Regions from separate parts of the Vibrio sp. C8 genome, predicted to be linked through region 1. Evidence: predicted binding sites of a transcription regulator. Region 1 holds the regulator's gene; the other holds the start of a gene.

Evidence for each region. The regulator MetJ, encoded in region 1, represses methionine synthesis genes. The targets are predictions, from matches to a motif close to TTAGACNTNTANANGTCTAA.
Region 2: a site for MetJ is predicted at 7,700-7,719, ahead of metE (5-methyltetrahydropteroyltriglutamate--homocysteine S-methyltransferase). Genes of this name have one in related genera too.

Annotation. Positions count from the first base shown of each region.
Region 1 is NZ_JBPAOE010000033.1:174,184-185,376, reverse strand. It holds gene ACRQQK_RS15135 (CpxP family protein) at 45-629, shown strand; gene fieF (CDF family cation-efflux transporter FieF) at 777-1,685, shown strand; gene pfkA (6-phosphofructokinase) at 1,934-2,896, shown strand; gene glpX (class II fructose-bisphosphatase) at 2,965-3,972, opposite strand; gene zapB (cell division protein ZapB) at 4,294-4,536, shown strand; gene metF (methylenetetrahydrofolate reductase) at 4,625-5,512, opposite strand; gene ACRQQK_RS15105 (bifunctional aspartate kinase/homoserine dehydrogenase II) at 5,790-8,201, opposite strand; gene ACRQQK_RS15100 (O-succinylhomoserine (thiol)-lyase) at 8,201-9,367, opposite strand; gene metJ (met regulon transcriptional regulator MetJ) at 9,584-9,901, shown strand; gene ACRQQK_RS15090 (malic enzyme-like NAD(P)-binding protein) at 10,035-11,193, opposite strand, start outside.
Region 2 is NZ_JBPAOE010000001.1:58,859-70,051, reverse strand. It holds gene ACRQQK_RS00300 (LegC family aminotransferase) at 1-1,105, shown strand, start outside; gene neuC (UDP-N-acetylglucosamine 2-epimerase) at 1,107-2,279, shown strand; gene neuB (N-acetylneuraminate synthase) at 2,282-3,355, shown strand; gene ACRQQK_RS00285 (acetyltransferase) at 3,348-3,998, shown strand; gene ACRQQK_RS00280 (nucleotidyltransferase family protein) at 4,017-5,084, shown strand; gene ACRQQK_RS00275 (acylneuraminate cytidylyltransferase family protein) at 5,077-5,784, shown strand; gene ACRQQK_RS00270 (hypothetical protein) at 6,127-7,461, opposite strand; gene metE (5-methyltetrahydropteroyltriglutamate--homocysteine S-methyltransferase) at 7,755-10,064, shown strand; gene ACRQQK_RS00260 (GspS/AspS pilotin family protein) at 10,141-10,536, opposite strand; gene ACRQQK_RS00255 (YciI family protein) at 10,538-10,834, opposite strand; gene yciA (acyl-CoA thioester hydrolase YciA) at 10,932-11,193, opposite strand, start outside.

The DNA.
Region 1 (11,193 bases):
CTGCACAGGCAGCCGATTCAAATCCAAACGAGAAGGAAAAGATTATGAAACTGGCAAAAAAAATGATCCTTGCAGCTGTTGTTCTTCCTATTACTTTAGGCTCAGCAGCGGTATTTGCCGCTGGTGGCGGTAAAGGTCCGGGCCGCGATTTTGGTGGTGACTGTGGACGTGGTGGCATGATGAACCAAGAAGTGTTTGCTCAACTGAATGTCACGCCTGAGCAGAAAGCAAAAATGGCAGAGCTTCGCCTAAACAAACGTGATGCGATGCGTTCACAGCGCAATGGCAAACGCTTAGAAATGCGTGCTTTGAAACAGCAAGAACGTGATTTGGTAATGTCATCAAACTTCGATGAAGCCGCAGCGAAAAAGTTGGCAGAACAAATGGTTCAACTTCGCGCAGAGCAACGTGTGGCGATGATGCAACATCGCAATGAGATGATGAACGTTTTAACTGCGGATCAAAAAACAAAACTGGCATCAATTCAACAAGATCGTATGAACGAATGTGTGTTGTTTGGACGAGGCGGTCCTAACGGTCAAGGTGGAAAAGGTGGTCAAGGCCCACGGAGCCAAGGCATGATGCGTGGCGGTCCTCAAGGTCAATCAATGGCACCTATGATGCAATAAGTCTCGCATTGAATGCGTGCAGTGATTCAAAGGCAGCTTCGGCTGCCTTTTCTCTTCTGGTTAAACCTTTGACTAATTTTATTCTCAAACAAGCATCCTGAGAGCTTTTAGGTATAATCAATGCATTGTTTGTTAAGGTAAGACGTTATGAAAAAGGAATACGCACGTTTAGTCACAATTGCTGCGTGGACAGCGACTTGTGTTGCGACCTTACTTTTGATCATTAAAGTGGCTGCGTGGTGGGTAACTGGTTCGGTCAGTTTGCTGGCATCGCTCATCGACTCAATGTTGGATATCGCCGCTTCCGTGGTAAACCTTGTGGTGCTGCGTTATTCACTTCAACCTGCTGACAGAGAACATGCATTTGGTCATGGTAAAGCTGAATCGTTGGCTGCACTTGCTCAAGCTATGTTTATCTCAGGTTCGGCCTGTTTCCTCATTCTTAATGGTGTCGATCGCTTTTTCCGCCCGCATGAATTGCAAACCCCTGAGTACGGTATTTACGTGAGTTTACTGGCGATCATCGTGACCTTTGGTCTGGTGCTTTTCCAGCGTCATGTGGTTAAGAAGACAGGCAGCCAGGCAATTGCTGCGGATTCACTGCATTATCAATCAGACCTATATATGAACGGCGCGATTATGATTGCATTAGGCCTAAGCTGGTTTGGCGTGACGCAAGCTGATGCGGTGTTTGCAATTGGTATCGGCTGTTTTATCCTATTCAGTGCTTATAAAATGGTGCAAGAAGCTATTCAAACCTTATTGGACAGACAACTTCCAGAAGAGGAAAGAGAGCAAATACGTCAGATTTCTCTGTCTGTAGAGGGTGTGATGGGGGTTCATGATCTGAGAACTCGCATGTCAGGGCCTGTGAGATTTATTCAGCTACACTTAGAGCTGGATGACAAGATGCCTTTGATTGAAGCGCATAGAATTGCAGACGTTGTCGATGATAAATTATGTAAAGCGTTTCCGGGAGCAGATGTATTGATTCACCAAGACCCGTACTCGTTAATGTTTGGTCCTGAGAGGAAACAAAAACTTCAACCGTGGTAGCGACAAAGCTTGTCAGATCGACTATATTTTTTTGCGGTATGAATAAAATGCACGAATCTGATGTGAATCAACGATGGGATAGTGCAAAACTGTAATACTGTTTCTGGGTAAAAAGCTTTATAGCAGCGCATGCTAAGCAAGTTAGTTCTTCTAACATACAAACATAATTACAAGATTCTGCTGTTCGAATACAATTTCGGGCAGCGCCAAAAATAGCTATACAAATTTCAAAAATATTGAGGGTGATCATGATTAAAAAGATCGGTGTTTTGACTAGTGGTGGCGATGCTCCGGGTATGAACGCGGCAATTCGCGGTGTAGTACGTACAGCGTTAAGCGCAGGCATTGAAGTCTATGGTATCTACGACGGTTACCACGGTCTATATGAAGACCGCATTAAGAAACTTGACCGTTCAAGTGTTTCTGATGTAATCAACCGTGGTGGTACTTTCTTAGGTTCAGCTCGTTTCCCCGAGTTCAAAGAAGTAGCAGTACGTGAAAAAGCTATCGAAAACTTGAATAAGCACGGCATCGAAGCGCTTGTTGTTATCGGTGGTGATGGTTCGTATATGGGTGCTAAGAAACTGACTGAAATGGGTTACCCATGTATCGGTCTTCCGGGCACAATTGATAACGATATCGCTGGTACTGATTACACTATCGGTTACTTAACAGCGCTTAACACTGTTATCGAATCTATTGACCGTCTACGTGACACTTCTTCATCTCACCAACGTATTTCTATCGTAGAAATCATGGGCCGTCATTGTGGTGATTTAACTCTGACATCTGCAATTGCGGGTGGCTGTGAGTACATCATTACTCCTGAAACAGGCTTAGATATGGATAGCCTGATTTCAAACATTCAAGACGGCATCAAGAAAGGTAAGAAGCATGCAATTATCGCTCTTACTGAATTGATGGTCGATGCAAATGTACTGGCTAAAGAGATCGAGAAAGCAACGAAGCGTGAAACTCGCGCAACAATTCTTGGTCACATCCAGCGTGGTGGTAAACCAACAGCGTTTGACCGCGTATTGGCTTCTCGTATGGGTAACTACGCAGTTCACCTATTAATGGAAGGCCACGGTGGTCGTTGTGTTGGTATTCAAAAAGAAGAATTGGTTCACCATGACATCATCGATGCGATTGAAAACATGCGTCGTCCAGTTCGTACAGATCTTTACAAAGTGGCTGAAGAGTTATTCTAAGCAACGTTTGAAGATAAAGATTGAACACAAAAAAGACCGCTAATGCGGTCTTTTTTTATGCTTAATTCTTAGAGAATAATGTCACGAATTTCTGCGTCTTTACGCTCTAGGTAGTGAATCGATTTAATACGACGAATAGTACGGCAACGACCACGAACCAACAGAGTTTCGGTTGTTGCAATATGACCTTTGCGCGAAATACCTTCCAGCAAATCGCCTTTAGTGATACCTGTCGCTGAGAAGATAATATTGTCACTGCGAGCCATATCTTCCATCTTCAGAACTACGTTTGCTTCAACACCCATTTGTTTGCAGCGTTCAAGTTCGCTTGCGCCCCAAATACGGTTGTCTTCTGTGTCTCCTTTCACTTGATGACGAGGAAGCAGACGTCCATGCATATCGCCGTCAAGAGCACGAATAACAGCAGCCGAAACCACACCTTCAGGTGCACCGCCGATGCAGTACATTGCATCCACTTCGCTATCTGGCATACATGTCAAAATAGAAGCTGCTACATCGCCGTCTGGCACCGCAAATACGCGAACACCCATCTGCTGCATTTCCGCTATTACTGCGTCGTGACGAGGTTTTGCAAGTGTTGTAACAACAAGCGTATCAAGTGATTTACCTAAAGCTTGAGCAATGTTTTCTAAGTTTTCTTTCAGCGGTTTATTCAGATCAATGCAGCCTTTCGCACCCGGACCAACAACCAGTTTTTCCATGTACATATCTGGCGCTTTCAAGAAACTGCCTTTTTCGCCAGCCGCAAGTACCGCTAGTGCATTCGATTGACCCATCGCCGTCATACGAGTGCCTTCGATTGGGTCAACGGCGATATCGACTTCATCACCACCTAAGCCAACCTTCTCGCCAATGAACAGCATAGGAGCATCGTCGATTTCCCCTTCACCAATAACAATTTCGCCTTGGATTTCTGTTTGATTCAGTAGTGTACGCATGACTTCTACGGCAGCGCCATCAGCAGCGTTTTTATCGCCGCGACCAAGCCATTTATAACCTGCTAGTGCAGCACCTTCTGTGACTCGGGAAAAAGCCATTGCTAAATCACGTTTCATTTTCACTCCAACTCAGAACGATAGGGGATAATTTTGGGCGGCATTCTAACATAATAGTAGGAAAACGTTTGCTAATTAGCCTAGCAGAGAGTTGTATTGGATCAAAAGATAGTGAGATTTAGCACGTTACTGGGTGTATTCCGAGCGAGCTGTAGTCACTTTCTTAGATGAAAGTTAGCGTAAGGTAAAATTGCGCTGTTTTTTTAAGCGAATAGCGAAAAAGATCGAATATAGTGAGTGTTTCTCTGGGCTGGGCTGAGTAGAATGGGGCAATCAGTGACGTTTTGTCCATTGCAACCGAATCAATAAAGGGTAAGTACCATGTCTTTTGAAGTACTAGAACAACTAGAAGCAAAAATTCAAACTGCGGTTGACACAATCGCTCTACTGCAAATGGAAGTTGAAGAGCTTAAAGAAGAGAAGCAAAAGCTAGTTGAAGAAGCGAATGAGTTAAAAGCAAACCACGAAGCTTCTATTCAAAAAGCACAACAAATTCAACAAGAGCACGACCAATGGCAAGAACGCATCCGTAATCTGCTTGGCAAAATGGATGATGTGGAATAAGCCTGCGCTTTTCACAAACAAAAAAACGCCGAAGATTATCGGCGTTTTTTATGTTTCGAATATCGAGTTAGAACAGCTTTGTTTGATGTTAGCGAGTAGGGCGAACACCTAAAGTATGGCAAAGCGCGTAAGTCATTTCTGCACGGTTTAGCGTATAGAAATGGAAGTCTTTTACGCCTTCGCGTGAAAGAACGCGAACCATGTCGATTGCCTGACTTGCACCTACTAGCTGGCGTGTCACAGGATCCTCTTCCAAACCTTCGAATTGTTTTGCCATCCAGCTTGGTACTTTCACATTGTTTTGCGCAGCAAAGCGTGATGCTTGAGCAAAGTTAGACACTGGCAGAATACCCGGTACGATTTCCACATCAATGCCTGCTGCAACACAGCGGTCACGAAAACGCAGGTAGCTTTCTACATCGAAGAAGAACTGAGTGATGGCGCGGTTCGCACCAGCATCGACTTTGCGTTTCAGGTTCAGTAAATCCGCTTGAGCACTTTTTGCTTCAGGGTGTACCTCTGGAAAAGCCGCTACTGAGATATCAAAATCGTGGCGAGATTTCAGTAACTCAACCAGATCGGATGCGTACATTTCAGGTTTGCCACCGCCAGGGGGAATGTCACCTCGCAGGGCCACAATGTTTTGAATGCCGTTTGCCCAGTAATCATCAGCGATGTTGATCAGCTCTTCACGAGAAGCATCAATACAAGTCAGGTGCGGCGCAGAAACAAGGCCAGTTTGGTCTTTGATTGCTTTGATGATCGAATGGGTTCGGTCACGTTCGCCAGAGTTTGCACCATAGGTTACAGAAACAAACTTAGGCTGAAGAGTTTTTAGACGGTGTACAGAGTTCCACAAGGTTTCTTCCATTTTTTCTGAACTTGGCGGAAAAAACTCAAAAGACACATTAATGTTAGAAAGTTCAGAAATATTCTGATTCAAAGCGTCAATATGGCCTGCGTGTGTGTATCCCATCTTTCTTCTCCTTGTAGCTCGCACTACAAACGCTGATATTCGGTTAAATTGACGTTTAGACGTCTATATGGCTACAGAATGTATTGAATACGTTTTAATGTCAACTTAACTATTATGAATTTTTCTCATGTTGATCGTGAAGCTATTTCAACTAAGTTAAACGCCAAAAGGTGATTTTTCATATCAAAAGTCGACAACTTCGAGTGATATTCTGCATTGAGAGGATTTGCTAGCTATAAAACGATAAAACTCGCCAGTTACGGCGAGTTTTATAAAGTTATAAGAAGCTGGAAAGTAGGTTGAGGTCAGACTGGATTGCACCTGCGGTCACCTCTCGACCAGCCCCCGGTCCTCGAATGACCAGTGGATTGTCTTTGTACCAACGGCTTTCGATAGCGAAGATGTTGTCACACGGTAATAAGTTCGCCAGTGGGTGATCTTTTTCCAGAGCTTCAACGCCGACGCTTGCTTTCCCGTTTTTTTCTAGACGAGCAACATAGCGAAGCACTTTGTCCTGTTTTTGCGCTTTAGCCAGACGTTCAGCCAATCGTTCATTGAGTAACTGACTGTTGTCGAGGAAGTCATCCAACGAGATATCGCGCAGTTCTTCTGGAACCAAAGACTCAACACGAATGCTTTGAGGTTCTACTTCTAGACCGGACTCACGGGCGAGGATAACTAGCTTACGCATGACGTCTGAGCCGTCTAAGTCGCTACGAGGGTCTGGTTCAGTCAGTCCTTGCTGCCAAGCAAGATCAACCAGTTCACTAAACGGAATTGAGCCATCATACTGTTGAAACAGCCAAGACAGAGTGCCAGAGAAAATACCTGACAGAGCTGTAATGTCATCACCACTCTCACGTAAATCACGAACAGTGTGGTTGATAGGTAAACCAGCGCCTACCGTTGCGTTGTACAGCCAATGACGGCTAATTTTGGCAAAGGCATCTTTCACTTGGTTGTAGTATTCAGTCGATGCGGAACCCGCTACTTTATTGGCAGAGATAAGATGCATACCTTGTTCTGCGATGTCCAGGTACTGATTAGCTAGTACTTTACTTGCAGTCACATCCAGCACAATAGCATCGTCATAGCCTTGCAGTTTACCAACTTTGTATAGCCAGCTATTTTCCTCATTCGGGAGTGCCTCATCGTGGTAACGATTCAGTACTGTCTCTGGGTCTATGCCTTGTGGGTCAAACCAATAAGTTTGACTGTCTACAACAGCGACCAGTTCGAAGTTCATTCCGCGACGCTTTTCAAGCTCTTCTTTTTGTTCTGCAAAAAGCTTTAGCCAGCTAGAACCGATGTTGCCTTTACCACATAGAACAAGTGCTACTCGCTTCTGAGCTTGGAAAATCTGATTATGTACACCCACCACCAGTTTCTCTACAGGCGCTTGGCGAAGTACCGCAACTAAGCTCAGTTCTGACTCGGCTTCACAGATAAATTCAACGGGGGCATTCTTCAACTGTTGATAGAAACCGTAACTGTGGTTTGGATTTTTGGTGACGCCAGCCCCGACAGCTCCGACTAAGGTGTAGCCTTCTCTCAGTTTTATGTCTGCAGCAGTCGCAATGTCTTGCAGGTATGACAAAGCACCCGACGCGATCTCTGCAGTGTAAGCCAAGCGCAGCTTGTGCTGGTCTGCTTGAGCTTCAAAAGCGAGAGGTTCAAGTTGCTCACGTTTTAGTTTCTCAAGTGTCTCATCGTAAATGCGGGCGAAATCATGTCCGTGACCAAACTCCAGTTCAATCAGTAGCACTTCATCCAAAGAGGTGATGATTTTGGCACCTCTGCCAGAAGCCAATACACGTTCAATCTTAGTTGAACCAGATTCTGGTTTGTGGCTGCAGCGCAGTTGAAGTTCCATTGCACTTTGAGCCACAGGTTGTAGTGTGCGGCTATGCAGCACTGGAGCGGCAAGGCGAGCCAGTTCATTCGCTTCATCTAAACGCAGCAGAGGTAGCAGACAAGCATTAGCGACGATGCGAGGGTCTGCGCTATAAACACCAGCAACGTCACTCCAAATTGTGACACGAGAAACATCGGCTAAAGCACCAATAACGGTTGCTGAGTAGTCAGAGCCATTACGTCCAAGCAGTACAGTATCGCCATTGTCATTCTGTGCCATAAAACCGGTAATCACGATACGGTGATGTGCATGCTGCGCCAGTACTTTCTTAAGAAGAGGATAAGAGTGTGAGCGATCCACTTCTGGTTGCGTACCTGTTTCTGCGCGAAGAAATTCACGTGCATCTTGAGAAACCGCAGGTAAGCTGTTTTGGTTGAGTAACGCTGCTAACAGACGAGCAGACCATACTTCACCGTGGCCGAGAACAGCAGCTTGCTCCGCTTTCGTCAATGGAGCGGTCAATTCACCCAAGCGAATGAATTCACCATTCACTTGCGTCAATAAGTTATCTGCGACTTCACCTTGTAGTAAGTCTTCAACCAGTTTGCATTGGAACTGACGTAGTGACTGCAAAGTTTCATGGGCAACACGGCCGTCTTTGTTCAATGCTTCTAAAAATGCAATCAAGCGGTTGGTTGTTTTGCCTGCTGCTGAGACAACCACTAAATCTTCAGGCTGTGAGTACTCTTTAAGAATGTTCGCTACACGTAAATAACATTCAGGATCTGCTAAGCTACTACCACCAAATTTATGTAGTTGGCGTAAAACCGTCATTAAAATTTCTCCTTAGCTTTGGTAAAGGCCTGATCCAAGTCTGCGATGAGATCGGACGTATCTTCTAAGCCAACCGATAAACGTAATAACAGATGAGAAATACCTGCTTCAGCAAGAGCAGTCTCGCCCATAGCACGATGAGTCATACTCGCTGGGTGACAAATTAAACTTTCCACACCACCAAGAGATTCAGCGAGTGAGAAGAGTTTTAATTCGCCCACAAAGAATTTTAGTTGATCGTAGCTACCCGCAAATTCAAAACTGAGCATTGAACCAAAACCAAGCTGCTGCTTCTTAGCAATTTCATGCCCTGGGTGCTCTGGTAGGCTAGGGTGATATATGGTTTTGATCAATGATTGAGATTTCAAATAGTCCAAAATTTGCAGAGAACTTTCCTCATGCACACGCATGCGTGCACCTAGGGTGCGAATACCACGTAGCGTCATATAGCTGTCAAATGGCGTGCCCGTTGCGCCAATACAATTCCCCCACCAAGCGAGTTCTTCAGCATGAACTTTGGTTTTGGTGATCACCACGCCACCAATCACATCTGAGTGACCATTGATAAATTTAGTTGTTGAGTGAATGACAAAATCAGCACCCAGTGTTAGAGGTTGTTGGTATATAGGGGTTAAGAAAGTATTGTCGACCGCCACTAAAGCACCAACCGCTTTTGTTTGCTGGCAGATTTTTTCGATATCAACCACTCGCACTAGTGGATTAGAAGGTGTTTCTAACAACACCAGTTTTGGTTTCTTAGCCAGAGCTTTAGCAAGTGCTTGTTGATCCGATTGATCGACAAACTGAACTTTGAAATCGCCTTTATTGGAACGGGTGTTGAATAAACGGTAAGTTCCGCCGTAGCAATCATGAGGAGCAATAATTAAGTCGTTTGGGCCAAGAAACGTAGACGCAAGCAGGTTTAAAGCTGAAGTGCCGCAGTTGGTTACTACTGCTCCTTCACCACCCTCTAATTCGTAGAGTGCTTTTTCCAGTAGACCTCTGTTAGGGTTACCAGAGCGGGTATAGTCGTATTGTGGAACTTCACCAAACGCAGGAAAGCCGTAGTTAGTCGATAAATAAATGGGTGGGACGACGGCATGGAATTGAGTATCTGATTCAATTCCGGTACGAACTGCGATTGTTGCTGGTTTGCGTTTGGTCATGAGTGTTTCCTTTCCTGAGACTCTTAAATAGACATCCAAATTCACAGTAAGAATACATGTGTTCGTCTATATTGGGGGAATTGCATCATACTTTACTTATCTAAACTTGAGACGTCAACACTTCTAGACGTCTATATGTCTTTGCTTATGGCGGTAAATCCCGCTAAAATCTAGCCTTTGGAATTATTACTCGAATTCGAACAATGAAGGTGCGCAATGGCAGACTGGAACGGTGAATATATAAGCCCCTATGCAGAGCATGGGAAAAAAAGTGAGCAGGTGAAAAAAATCACCGTATCAATCCCTCTTAAGGTATTGAAAATTCTCACAGATGAGCGTACTCGCCGCCAGATCAATAACCTGCGTCATGCGACCAACAGTGAGCTTTTATGTGAGGCGTTTTTGCATGCGTATACTGGTCAGCCGCTGCCAACAGATGAAGACCTACGTAAAGACCGTCCGGATGATATTCCAGCTGAAGTGAAAGCGTTAATGACGGAAATGGGCATCGAATTCGAGGCTTACGACGACTAATTGTTGCCGATAATCTGTTTTGACGCCCAATTGTGCAGATAAATATAAAAAAGCCCTGAAACGATTCAGGGCTTTTTTGATGCTATGCGTTAGCAAGTTGCATTCGCGAATAATTGAACCATTAGGCTTAATATTAATTCGCCATGTAGTTTTCTGGCATCTCAATACGTGCAACACCAGAATCAATAGCCGCCTGAGCGACTGCTTTGGCAACGCGTGGCAGCAAACGAGGATCCATCGGTTTCGGGATGATGTATTCTTTGCCGAAGGCGAGTGAGTCTACGCCCGCAGCCTTCAATACTTCTGCTGGTACTGGCTCTTTCGCTAACTCACGAATTGCCGCAACCGCCGCCAACTTCATTTCATCGTTAATCACTTTCGCGCGCACGTCTAATGCACCACGGAAAATAAATGGGAAACAAAGCACGTTGTTGACTTGGTTTGGATAGTCGCTGCGGCCTGTACCCATGATTAAATCATCACGCACAGCATGAGCTAGCGCTGGTTTGATTTCTGGATCTGGGTTTGAACAAGCAAACACTACAGGCTTGTCTGCCATTAGTTTCAATTCGTCGGCTGTTAGCAGGTTAGGACCTGAAACGCCTAAGAACAGATCAGCGCCTTTAATCACATCTTCAAGCGTGCGTTTGTCTGTATTGTTCGCAAATAACTGTTTGTATTCATTGATGTCATCGCGACGAGTGTGGATCACACCTTTGCGGTCAAGCATGTAGATTTTCTCACGCATTGCACCGCATTTAATCAGTAGCTCCATACACGCGACAGCAGCAGCGCCAGCACCTAAACATACGATAGTACATTCACTGAGCTCTTTGCCTTGCAGTTCAATTGCGTTAAGCATGCCTGCAGCGGTCACAATCGCAGTACCGTGTTGATCATCGTGGAAAACAGGCACATCGCAACGTTCAATCAGACGACGTTCAATTTCAAAACAATCGGGTGCCTTAATATCTTCTAGGTTGATGCCGCCAAAGGTATCGGCGATGTTGGCTACAGTGTCAACAAACTCATCGATAGTGCGGTGTTTTACTTGGATGTCGATAGAATCTAGGTTTGCAAAACGCTTAAACAGTAAAGCTTTACCTTCCATAACCGGCTTTGAAGCCATAGGTCCAAGGTTACCTAAACCAAGAATGGCGGTACCGTTAGAAATAACCGCAACAGTATTGCCTTTAGCCGTATATTTATAAACATTATCAACGTTCTGTGCGATTTCGCGAACAGGTTCTGCAACACCAGGGCTGTATGCCAGTGCTAAGTCTTTTGCGGAA
Region 2 (11,193 bases), on a different contig from region 1:
TCCATTGCATGCACCTAACTTTGGTGTAAAAGAAAAAAACTATGTGATGGAAACCATTGAAAGCACATTTGTATCGAGTGTGGGTAAGTTTGTTGACCAGTTTGAACAACAAATAGAAAGTTATACAGGCTGTGCTAAAGCGGTTGCAACGGTCAACGGTACTTCTGCATTACACACTGCACTCTACATGGCTGGCGTTGAGCGCGGCGACTTAGTGATTACCCAAGCGCTAACTTTTGTTGCAACTTGCAATGCTCTATACCATATGGGCGCTGAGTCCATCTTCGTCGATATTTCGCCAGTCAGTTTGGGTTTATGCCCAAAGGCAGTCGAGAACTACTTGCTTGAATATGCTGAATTGCGCGATGAAGGGTGTTACCACAAAGCGACCGGTCAAAGAATCAAAGCGGTTGTGCCAATGCATACGTTTGGACACCCGGTTGAGCTGGATGAACTCAGCAGAGTATGTAGCAGTTGGAACATTTCATTAGTTGAAGATGCGGCAGAAAGCTTGGGTTCTTTCTACAAAAATCAACACACTGGCACCATAGGTGATTTTGGTGCTTTAAGTTTCAACGGCAACAAGGTCATCACCACGGGTGGTGGTGGCATGGTGCTATGCAAGACTCTCGATACAGGCTTACATACTAAACATGTCACCACGACAGCGAAAGTGCCTCATCAGTATGAATTCTTCCATGATGAAGCTGGTTTTAACTACCGTATGCCTAACATTAATGCAGCACTTGGTTGTGCGCAGATGGAAGTTTTGCAAGATTATTTAATTCAAAAACGCAAATTAGCTGGGTTGTATCAGGAGTTTTTTGCCAATAGCGATACTCATTTCATCACTGAGCCGGACTATGCCCAATCTAACTATTGGCTTAATGCCATTATCTGCCCTGATTCCGCTGTTCGAGAGTCAATCTTAAAAGAAACTAACGCCGATGGCGTAATGACTCGCCCTATATGGAAACTCATGCACCGTTTGCCTATGTTTGAACATGCACTACGGGGCGACTTGAGCTATTCGGAATATATTGAAGCACATTTGGTAAACTTGCCTAGTACACCGATTCATTTAACGTCCAACCAGAGCTTTTGATATGAATAAAATCCAGAAAAAAGTAGCTGTTTTTACCGGTACCAGAGCGGAATATGGATTGCTCTTCTGGCTTTTAAAAGACATTCAAAATGATTCAGAGTTACAGCTTCAGTTGTTGGTTTCAGGTTCGCATTTATCACCGGAATTTGGTGAAACTTATAAGCAGATTGAGAAGGATGGGTTTCATATTGATGAAAAAATCGAAATGCTCCTATCTTCTGATTCAGTCGTAGGCACAGCCAAAAGTATTGGCTTGGGTGTTATTGGCTTTGCTGACGCGCTCGCAAGGCTGCAACCCGATGTAATTGTCATTTTGGGAGATAGGTTTGAAGCGCTAGCTGCTGCGCAAACTGCAATGATATTAAGGATTCCAATTATTCATCTTCATGGAGGTGAACTTACTGAGGGGGCATACGATGATGCTATTCGTCATGCGATCACAAAGCTTAGTTTCCTGCATTGCACCTCTACAGAAGAGTACCGACAGCGAGTGATTCAACTGGGTGAACATCCTTCTCGAGTGAAAAATATCGGTGCGATTGGCCTAGATCATTTAGCTCGCAGCAAACTTATGTCACTAAAGGAGTTAAGTGAATCACTTAACTTCGAACTCTACAGCCCATTTGTCGTCGTGACTTATCATCCGGTTACTTTGGCGGATGAGTCGCCCGAAGAAAGTTTTCAAGCGCTGATCGAAGCGTTGGATAATTATCCAGACTACCAAGTTATTTTGACCTATCCAAATGCTGATGATGGCGGTAGACGAATTATTCCGATTTTGGAGCAATATGCCCAGTCAAATAAAGGTAGAGTGCTTTCGATTCCTTCATTAGGACAAGCTCGTTATCTAAGTGCTGTGAAGCATGCAAGTGCGGTTATTGGTAATTCTTCAAGTGGTATTATCGAAGTACCTTCGTTTGATGTACCTACGGTTAATATTGGCTGTCGTCAAAAAGGTCGTCTCGCTGCAAAAAGTGTCATTCATGCAGAAGCCAATGAAGAGTCTATTTCAAATGCAATTCAAGTGGCTTTAAGTCGCGCGTATAAGTTACCAACTGAGGTTGTCTTTAATCCGTACGGTCAAGGCAACAGTAGTGCTCAGGTTATTAAGATGATTAAAACGGCTGATTTTGATTTTCACAAAACCTTTTACGACTTAGTTAAGGAAGACTGAACATGACCTTAATCATTGCCGAAGCAGGTGTTAACCATAATGGCTCTGAGGAACTGGCTTTTAAGCTTGTTGACGCGGCTTATCAATCAGGTGCTGACGTAGTTAAGTTTCAAACGTTCAAAGCTAAAAACTTAGTGACGGAAGATGCACCACAAGCGGAATATCAGGTAGCCAACACTCAAAAGAAAGAGTCTCAGCTGGAAATGCTCAAGCGTTTAGAGCTTTCTTATGAAGCTCACCACAAGCTCGTAACATACTGCGAAACGTTGGGCATAGAATTTTTATCGACAGCGTTTGATTCTGAGAGTTTAGCCTTTTTGGTTAATGAATTAGGGCTTACGCGTTTAAAGTTGCCATCTGGTGAACTGACTAATGCCCCGTTAGTTCTCGAGCATGCTCGTACAGGATGTGATCTTATTGTATCTACAGGAATGGCAACACTAGCTGAAATAGAAATGGCTCTGGGCGTAATCGCCTTTGGTTATATCAAAGAGGTTAATGCTAAGCCTTCTCTAATGGCGTTTCAGGAAGCCTACTCGTCATCAGAGGGGCAGAGAGCACTGAAAGAGAAAGTCACTATTTTGCATTGCACGACGGAATATCCAGCACCAATCAACGAAATCAACTTGCGAGCGATGGATACACTCGGAAGTACGTTTAATTTACCAGCAGGATATTCTGACCATAGCGAAGGTATCACCATTCCGATCGCTGCTGTTGCACGTGGCGCTGTAGTTATCGAGAAACACTTTACCTTAGACAAAGATATGGAAGGTCCGGACCATAAAGCTTCTCTTAATCCGCGAGAATTAACGGCAATGGTCACTGCGATTCGCCAAATTGAAAGTGCATTAGGTTCAGCTGTGAAAATGCCCACAGTGGCTGAAGTCAAGAACAAACAAGTCGCGAGAAAGAGTTTGGTAGCAGCGAAATCGATTAATAAAGGTGAAGCGCTCACAGAACATAACCTGATAACAAAAAGACCTGGTTCAGGGTTATCACCATATCTTTATTGGGACTTTCTAGGAAAGACAGTGAGCAGAGATTACCAAGTAGGGGAATTACTTGATGAGTGATCTTAATGCTCTGCCGATCATACTAATAGGCGGTGGCGGACATGCTTCCGTCTTAGCCGATATTTTGCTTTCTCAAGGGAAACAAATACTCGCAATCATCAGTCCTGATGAAATAGACCAACGACAAGTTTTTAGGAATATTCCTCGCTTTAAAGAGGATAAGGATACATTGAGCTTTAAGCCCGAAGACGTTTTACTAGTCAATGGTATCGGAATGATGCCGAAATCGAATTTACGACAATCGATAACCCAATATTTTGAGTCTTTAGGTTATCGGTTTGGGACTGTAATCGCGGACAGTGCGGTTGTTTCTTCCTTTGCAGTGATAGAGGAAGGTGCACAGGTCTTGCCATGCGCGATAGTCAATGCGGGTGCTTGTATAGGAAAACACACCATAGTTAATAGCGGTGCACTTGTTGAGCATGATTGTGAAATAGGTGCACACAACCATTTAGCTCCAAAAGCTGTCCTTTGTGGACAGGTAAAAACAGAGGAAGGTGTTTTTGTCGGAGCTAATGCAACCATTATTCAAAATTTGCAGATCTCTCATTCATCAGTGATTGGAGCCGGCGCTACGGTGACTCAATCAGTGAGTTCAAAAACGATTGTTTTCGGAGCAAGGGGGACTACAAAGAAGTATTGAGTAAAATGAAGGTGTAAGATGACCCATAGCTGGCAAAAAACGCTAGTTTCTGAACACAGTACTATTAAACAAGCACTAGAAATTATTAATACAGAAGCACTGCGGGTAGCCGTAGCCGTCTCAGAAGACCGGAAACTGGTCGGCATGATCAGTGATGGTGATATTCGCCGAGGCTTGTTAAGAGATCTTACACTTAGTGATCCCGTTTCAGAGATCATGAATCGTCAGCCAATCAGCGCCAGATTTGGTACAACCAAAGAGCAGCTAATTGCGCTGATGAAGAAAAAACAAATTCTTTCAGTTCCTCTACTCGATGAGGCTAGTCATGTAGTGGGTTTAGAAACCTTGCATGGTGCGCTAACCAAAAAGCAGTATCAGAACCCTGTATTTCTTATGGCGGGCGGTTTTGGTACAAGGCTTCGTCCTCTTACTGATAAGTGCCCTAAACCGATGTTAAAAGTGGGTGGGCAACCGATATTAGAAACAGTTATCAAGAGTTTTATCAAAGCTGGTTTCAGTAACTTCTACATTTCAACTCACTATATGCCTGAACAGATCCATCGCCATTTCGGAGACGGTTCAAAACTGGGTGTATCTATACAATATGTGCATGAAGAGCAGCCTTTGGGCACTGGTGGAGCATTAGGTCTCTTGCCTGACGATTTACCGCAAGATTTGCCGCTTATTATGATGAACAGCGATGTACTTACACAGGTTGACTTCCAAAGCCTGCTTAAGTTTCACGTCAATAATGAATCGGATGCCACCATGTGTGTTAGAGAGTACGACTATCAAATTCCTTATGGTGTGATTAACGGAGAAGGCAACCGCATCACTAATATGGTTGAAAAGCCAATTCAGCGTTTCTTTGTCAATGCGGGTATATATGTTGTATCTCCGCGCGTGATTAAATCTGTTCAGAAAAACCAACGAATTGATATGCCCACTCTTTTAGAGCAGCATATGGCCGAGCGACAGCGTGTTTTGATGTTCCCAATACATGAATATTGGCTCGATATTGGTCGAATGGATGATTTCAACCGAGCGCAGACGGATATTCATACTTTGGGCATGTGTGATGATTGACGGTAAACGTGTATTGGCTATTGTCCCAGCTAGAGGTGGGAGCAAACGTCTACCTCGTAAAAATGCATTACATTTTTGCGGGAAACCTTTGATTGCATGGTCTATTGATGCTGCTAAAAAAAGTCAGTATGTCGATGAAGTTTTTGTTAGTACCGATGACCAAGAGATTGCGGATATTGCATGGGAATATGAAATTGATGTTCCTGAGTTGCGTCCCGCCCATTTAGCATCAGATACGGCGACGACTGTCGACGTTTTGCTTGATGTGTTGGAGAAGTATGGTTCAGGATTTGATGTTCTTGTACTTCTTCAACCGACCTCTCCTTTGCGCGATGCTGACCACATTGATGAAGCGTTAGAGCTGTATACAAACAAGCAAGCAGAATCCGTTGTCTCTATAACTGCTTGTGAGCATTCACCGTTGTGGTCTAATACGTTGCCGGAAGACGGTTCTATGGGCGAGTTTATTTCCGCTGAAGCGCTGAAGCGTTCTCAAGAATTAGCCACTTATTATCGACTCAATGGCGCTTTATATATTTTTGATGTCAAAATTCTTCAGCGACGCAAGCTGATTCAATACACCTCGAAATCATTTTCTTACGTTATGGACAATCATGTTTCTTTTGATATCGATAACGCGATTGATTTTGAGTTGGCAGAGTTCTTTATGCAAAAACGAAATGCGAACACTGTCAGCTAAACAATGAAATAATTAACGCTCAAATAAAAAGCTCTGCAATCGCAGAGCTTTTTTGTTTTCTAACCCTAAACCACCTTCTATGAAGGTGGTGATTGTCCTTTTGGGCTATGCCCGAAAGGCATTAAGGTTAAGGGACAGGGTATACAATAACGGCTTAAAAGTTATGATTCGACAAAAATACGGGGTGTAATGGATGTTCTCTGCCGTAGAAGTTGAATACTAAAGCGCTCACCGACGCTAGTTATATAACTTGATGTGTTATAGCCCCCTTATAGGGGGCCATTCAAAGCCACCTGCTATGCAGGTGGATTTTTACATGTGGGGAAAGAGGAAGGAGAGCGGTTAACGCTCATTTCCTTCTTTAATTACTTCTTTTTGAGCAATAGCAAGTAAGTTATCAATGCTTGCAGTGTTCTGAAGGTTGGCGATGACACGTGTTGCTTTGAGTTTAAGTTTTTTATCTGAGTAGGTTTCTTCATTGAGGTTGTAGAAGACCTTATTCAATATCTTAGTTGCATTCTCAGTTGAACATTTAGGCAACAGCATGATCAACTCATCTTCGTGTTTTGGATTCTTGATCAGATAGTCACTCGCTCGAATAAAGGAACTAACGGTATCAACCATGAATTTTTGTGCGACCAAATGAGCGTTATGTTCTTTGGCTTCATCCAAATCATACTTAATTAAGATCAGTGAGTTTACTTCATTGCCGTTGACAACATCCTCTAAATGACGAGTTTTAGTTATTTCAAAGCGATAAGTGTTTGTACCTTCATCGTAGAACGCTTCTTTTCGTTCAACCATGTTCTGGGTCATTTTGTCGAAATCACGCTTGTTGATGATCATAAAGATAATGCAGAAAGCGATCAGTGAATACACAACTGTTAAGTAGGCTTTGCTAAACCATAGCTCCAGATACGAAACTTTTAACCTAAGAATGTTCTTTTGGTCGATGTTGTAGTTTTCGTGGTAATTGAAGAGTGGGTTCTTTGTCGTTGAGAAAAGGTAGACGTTTTTGCCATTCTCGTATTTTTTCTCGATAAGTACTTTAGTGTTAAATGCTTCGTTGACGGGAATATCTAAAACCAAGCTACCAGTTTTTTCACCATTGTGCGTAATTGCGGTAGAAAGTGTCAGAGTTATCCCGCCTGCTTGAGTATTCTCGAAAATGTCATAAGTGTAGGCACCAGTATTGGATTTACTGTTGTCGTAAAGAAATGAACAGTACTCTGAAGTGCTGCATTTTATCTCTTCTTTATAAGTCGATCGTCCGACAGGCTTCACACTGTAGAAGATCGTTTTGGCGTTGAATGAAAGGTAGCTAAGAGCATTAACATATCGGCTATTCACAAACTCTGGAGCGCTGCTGTAGAGCTGGGTTAGAGTCTCAAGTGTAATCACATCCGTAAGATTAATATTGTTGTCGTCGAATAGATATTTTACGTCTCTATTTTGCTTTTCAACGATGGAAGCATCCTGCTCTTTGCCTAATTCTGATTGGATATTGCTTGCCGTAATATGCAGTTTGTCTCGCGCAGCATCAAATACAGAAATGAAGTTATTGAAGTCGTGTATTTTTTGTTTAACAAGGTCATTAGTGGTTACCGCTAGATGCAGCGCATTCAATAATAGGCCCAGACATAAACTAACTAATACTGTTAGCAGGAATTTTTTCATCACTCAAACTCAAATGGGGGTTAAAACTCAACTCGCTATTTTAAGTCTGTGGGGATTTTACTGTATGTAGGATTAGTCTGTTTGTCGCAAAGGAAAGGCTGCTTGCACAGTGGGGTTCAACATCGTTTCTTGTTTATCTTGTTACTTTTCTAGCTAAAGTGATTTGGAGAACATGAATATTTTTAATAAACAAGTTGAATATTCGTCGATTGTTTTATTTGGTGGTCAGGATGATTATTTAGCCATCCAGACATCTTTTTGTCTGACCTCAGCTTAGTAGAAGGAACGATGACATGGCGACTATTACACATATTTTGGGCTACCCACGTATTGGCGAAAAACGCGAACTTAAATTTGCATTAGAGAAATACTGGCGTGGTGATATCACTCAGCAAGAGCTAAAGGCGGTAGGTAGCGAAATCCGCCACAACAACTGGGCTTTACAAAAAGAAGCAGGCTTAAGCTTTGCTACTGCGGGCGATTTTGCATGGTATGACCATGTTCTTACAACCACTTTGCTGCTTGGTCATGTTCCTGCTCGCCATCATCTATCTCATAACAAAGATAGCTTTCCAGATCTCGATACGCTTTTCCGCGTTGGACGTGGCCAGTCGCAAAATTCGTGTGGTTGTAGTGGCAGTGCGGCTTCAGACATGACCAAGTGGTTCAATACTAACTATCACTACATCGTTCCTGAATTCAGTTCTGACGATAAGTTTGAAGTGAGCTGGCCGCAGCTATTTGAAGAAGTCAATGAAGCGGTGAAAACAGGTGCAAACGTGAAACCTGTGCTTTTGGGGCCTGTGAGTTATCTCTACTTGGGTAAAGAAGTGGAAGATAATTTTGACCGTTTAACATTGCTTCCACGTTTGCTGACGGCTTATCAAAGCATTTTGTCTAAATTGGCTAAACAAGGGATTGAGTGGGTTCAAATCGACGAGCCAGTACTGTCACTTGAGTTAGAAAGCCGATGGCAAGATGCTTTTAAGCTGGCGTATCAAGTACTGCAAGGCGATGTAAAAGTGCTGTTAACAACTTATTTTGATTCGGTGATTGATACGTTGGACAAAATCGTTGCACTGCCTGTAAACGGTCTTCACATCGACATTTCAGCAGCGCCACAGCAGTTAGAAAGTGTACTAGAGAAATTGCCACAACACTGGGTGTTGTCAGTGGGAGCTATCAATGGCAGAAACGTGTGGCGTGCAGATTTAGGCAACCTGCATAACAGATTGCAGCCAATAAAAGAGAAACTGGGTGAGCGCCTTTGGATTGCGAGTTCATGCTCACTACTGCACAGCCCAGTGAATTTAGAACTCGAACAAAATCTCTCAACAGAAGTGCGCAGCTGGTTTGCGTTTGCCAAGCAAAAAGTCACCGAAGTCGCGCTACTTGGACGAGCATTAGATGGCGACCAAGAAGCGATTTTGGCTTGTGACACTTACAGCTTGCCTATTGTTGATAGAAAAACCGCAACACATGTGAACAAGCCGCAAGTGCAATCGCGAGTGAACACTATCACTGCATCATTAGCGCAGCGTAGTGAGCCGTACAAACAGCGTGCGGTGACACAAGCGAAACAACTGGGTTTACCATTATTCCCAACCACCACCATAGGTTCATTCCCGCAAACCAACGAAATTCGTACTCAACGCAGTGCATTCCGTACAGGAGTATTACCAGAAGCCGAGTATATTTCAGCATTGAAAGGACACATTGCAGATGCGGTGAAGCGTCAGGAGGTTTTGGGGCTGGATGTATTAGTCCATGGCGAAGCAGAGCGTAACGACATGGTTGAATACTTTGCTGAAAACCTATCAGGCTTCCAAACCACTCAGTTTGGCTGGGTACAAAGTTACGGCTCTCGCTGTGTTAAGCCAGCGATTGTGGTTGCAGACATTGAACGTGAAAAACCAATCACTGTTGAATGGTCAAGCTATGCTCAGTCATTAACCGATAAGAAGATGAAAGGGATGCTGACGGGCCCTGTCACTATCTTGTGCTGGACTTTCCCTCGTGAAGATATCAGCCGTAAAGAAATCGCTCAGCAACTGGCGCTAGCGTTACGTGACGAAGTCTCTGATTTACAAGATGCAGGGATTAATATCATTCAGATTGATGAACCGGCGATTCGCGAAGGTTTGCCTCTGAAGAAACGTGACCACAAGGCATACTTAGATTGGTCCGTGGAAGCGTTCAAGATTTCTGCGGCAAGTGCTAGACCGAAAACCCAGATTCATACTCACATGTGTTACAGCGAATTCAACGAGATCATTGACTCAGTGGCAGCACTAGATGCGGATGTGATTACGATTGAAACCTCACGCTCGAACATGGAACTTCTGAAAGCCTTTGAAGACTTCAATTATCCGAACGAAATTGGTCCGGGTGTTTATGATATTCACTCGCCAAACATTCCAACACAGGAATGGATTGAAGGTTTACTGCGTAAAGCGTCAGCCAAGATCCCAGCAGAACGACTCTGGGTAAACCCTGATTGCGGTCTGAAAACTCGTAACTGGAAAGAAGTGGAAGCGTCATTGATCAACATGGTGTTAGCGGCAAAAACCTTGCGCGAAGAAGCACAAAGTAACGCAGCTTAATTGCAAGTCTGAATAACAAACAAGGGGCTCAGATGAGCCCCTTGTTTGTAGAACAAAGCATTTATACAGCACAAACCTATTGTGAAGCGCAAGTTTGTTGAGTGATGAGTTCATCTACCATCAGTTGTCCACGAGTATTACGCATTTTAATACGGTAACTCAAACCCACTTCGAGGTTTGCTTTGATATTCTTGTCTGAACAAAAGGTTTTGATACTGCTTTGCATAACCTGAGTGACAGGTTTGGCACTTTTATCATCAGCGTTATAAACCATCATCATTTCAATGGTGGTACCTTTGGCCGTAGCACGCATTATATTGAGTGGGCCATATTCTAAAGGCAGTTCAGTACTCAGCAGGCTGGCTCTATTATCCGCGAGCAGTTCAAGATTTCTCTGGTTGTCTGCATTAGAACTACAACCAGAGAGCAGAACTAAGCCGAAAGCGATAATTCCAGCGGTACTTTTTTTCATACTAAAATACTTTTTTGAACGGTTTGATGATGACACTAGCATAAACACCTGCTGCCACATAAGGATCTGCGTCTGCCCATGCTTTTGCTTCTTCTAACGAGTTGAAATCAGCAATAACGGTTGATCCAGTGAAACCTGCTTCTCCTGGGTTTTCTGAATCGATAGCTGGTAGTGGGCCAGCGGTCAGCAAACGGCCTTCATCTTGAAGTGCTTGTAAGCGTTCTAAGTGCGAAGCACGAACACTCATGCGTTTTTCTAGAGAGCTCTCAACGTCTTGAGAAAAAATGACATACCACATAATCCATATCCTTATTAATGACTGAAACTGCAAGTTACCAGCAACTAATGTACGGAAACTTGGCAATATTTAAACCTTGATGGTGATATTTCTGTGATCAGTTTCCTGCGTTAATCGGGCGCGGGCGTCCATCGGAATCAATGGCGACATAATTAAATGTGGCTTCACACACTTGGAAACGGTCACCGATGCCGTCAACTTTAACGGGTTTTACCCAAACTTCTAAGTTAATCGACATAGAAGTGCGGCCAATTTTAGTGCATTCACCGTAGCAACAGACCACATCACCTACTTTCACGGGCTTTTTAAACGCGATACTGGAAACTGAGACTGTAACGATACGACCAGAAGAAATCTCT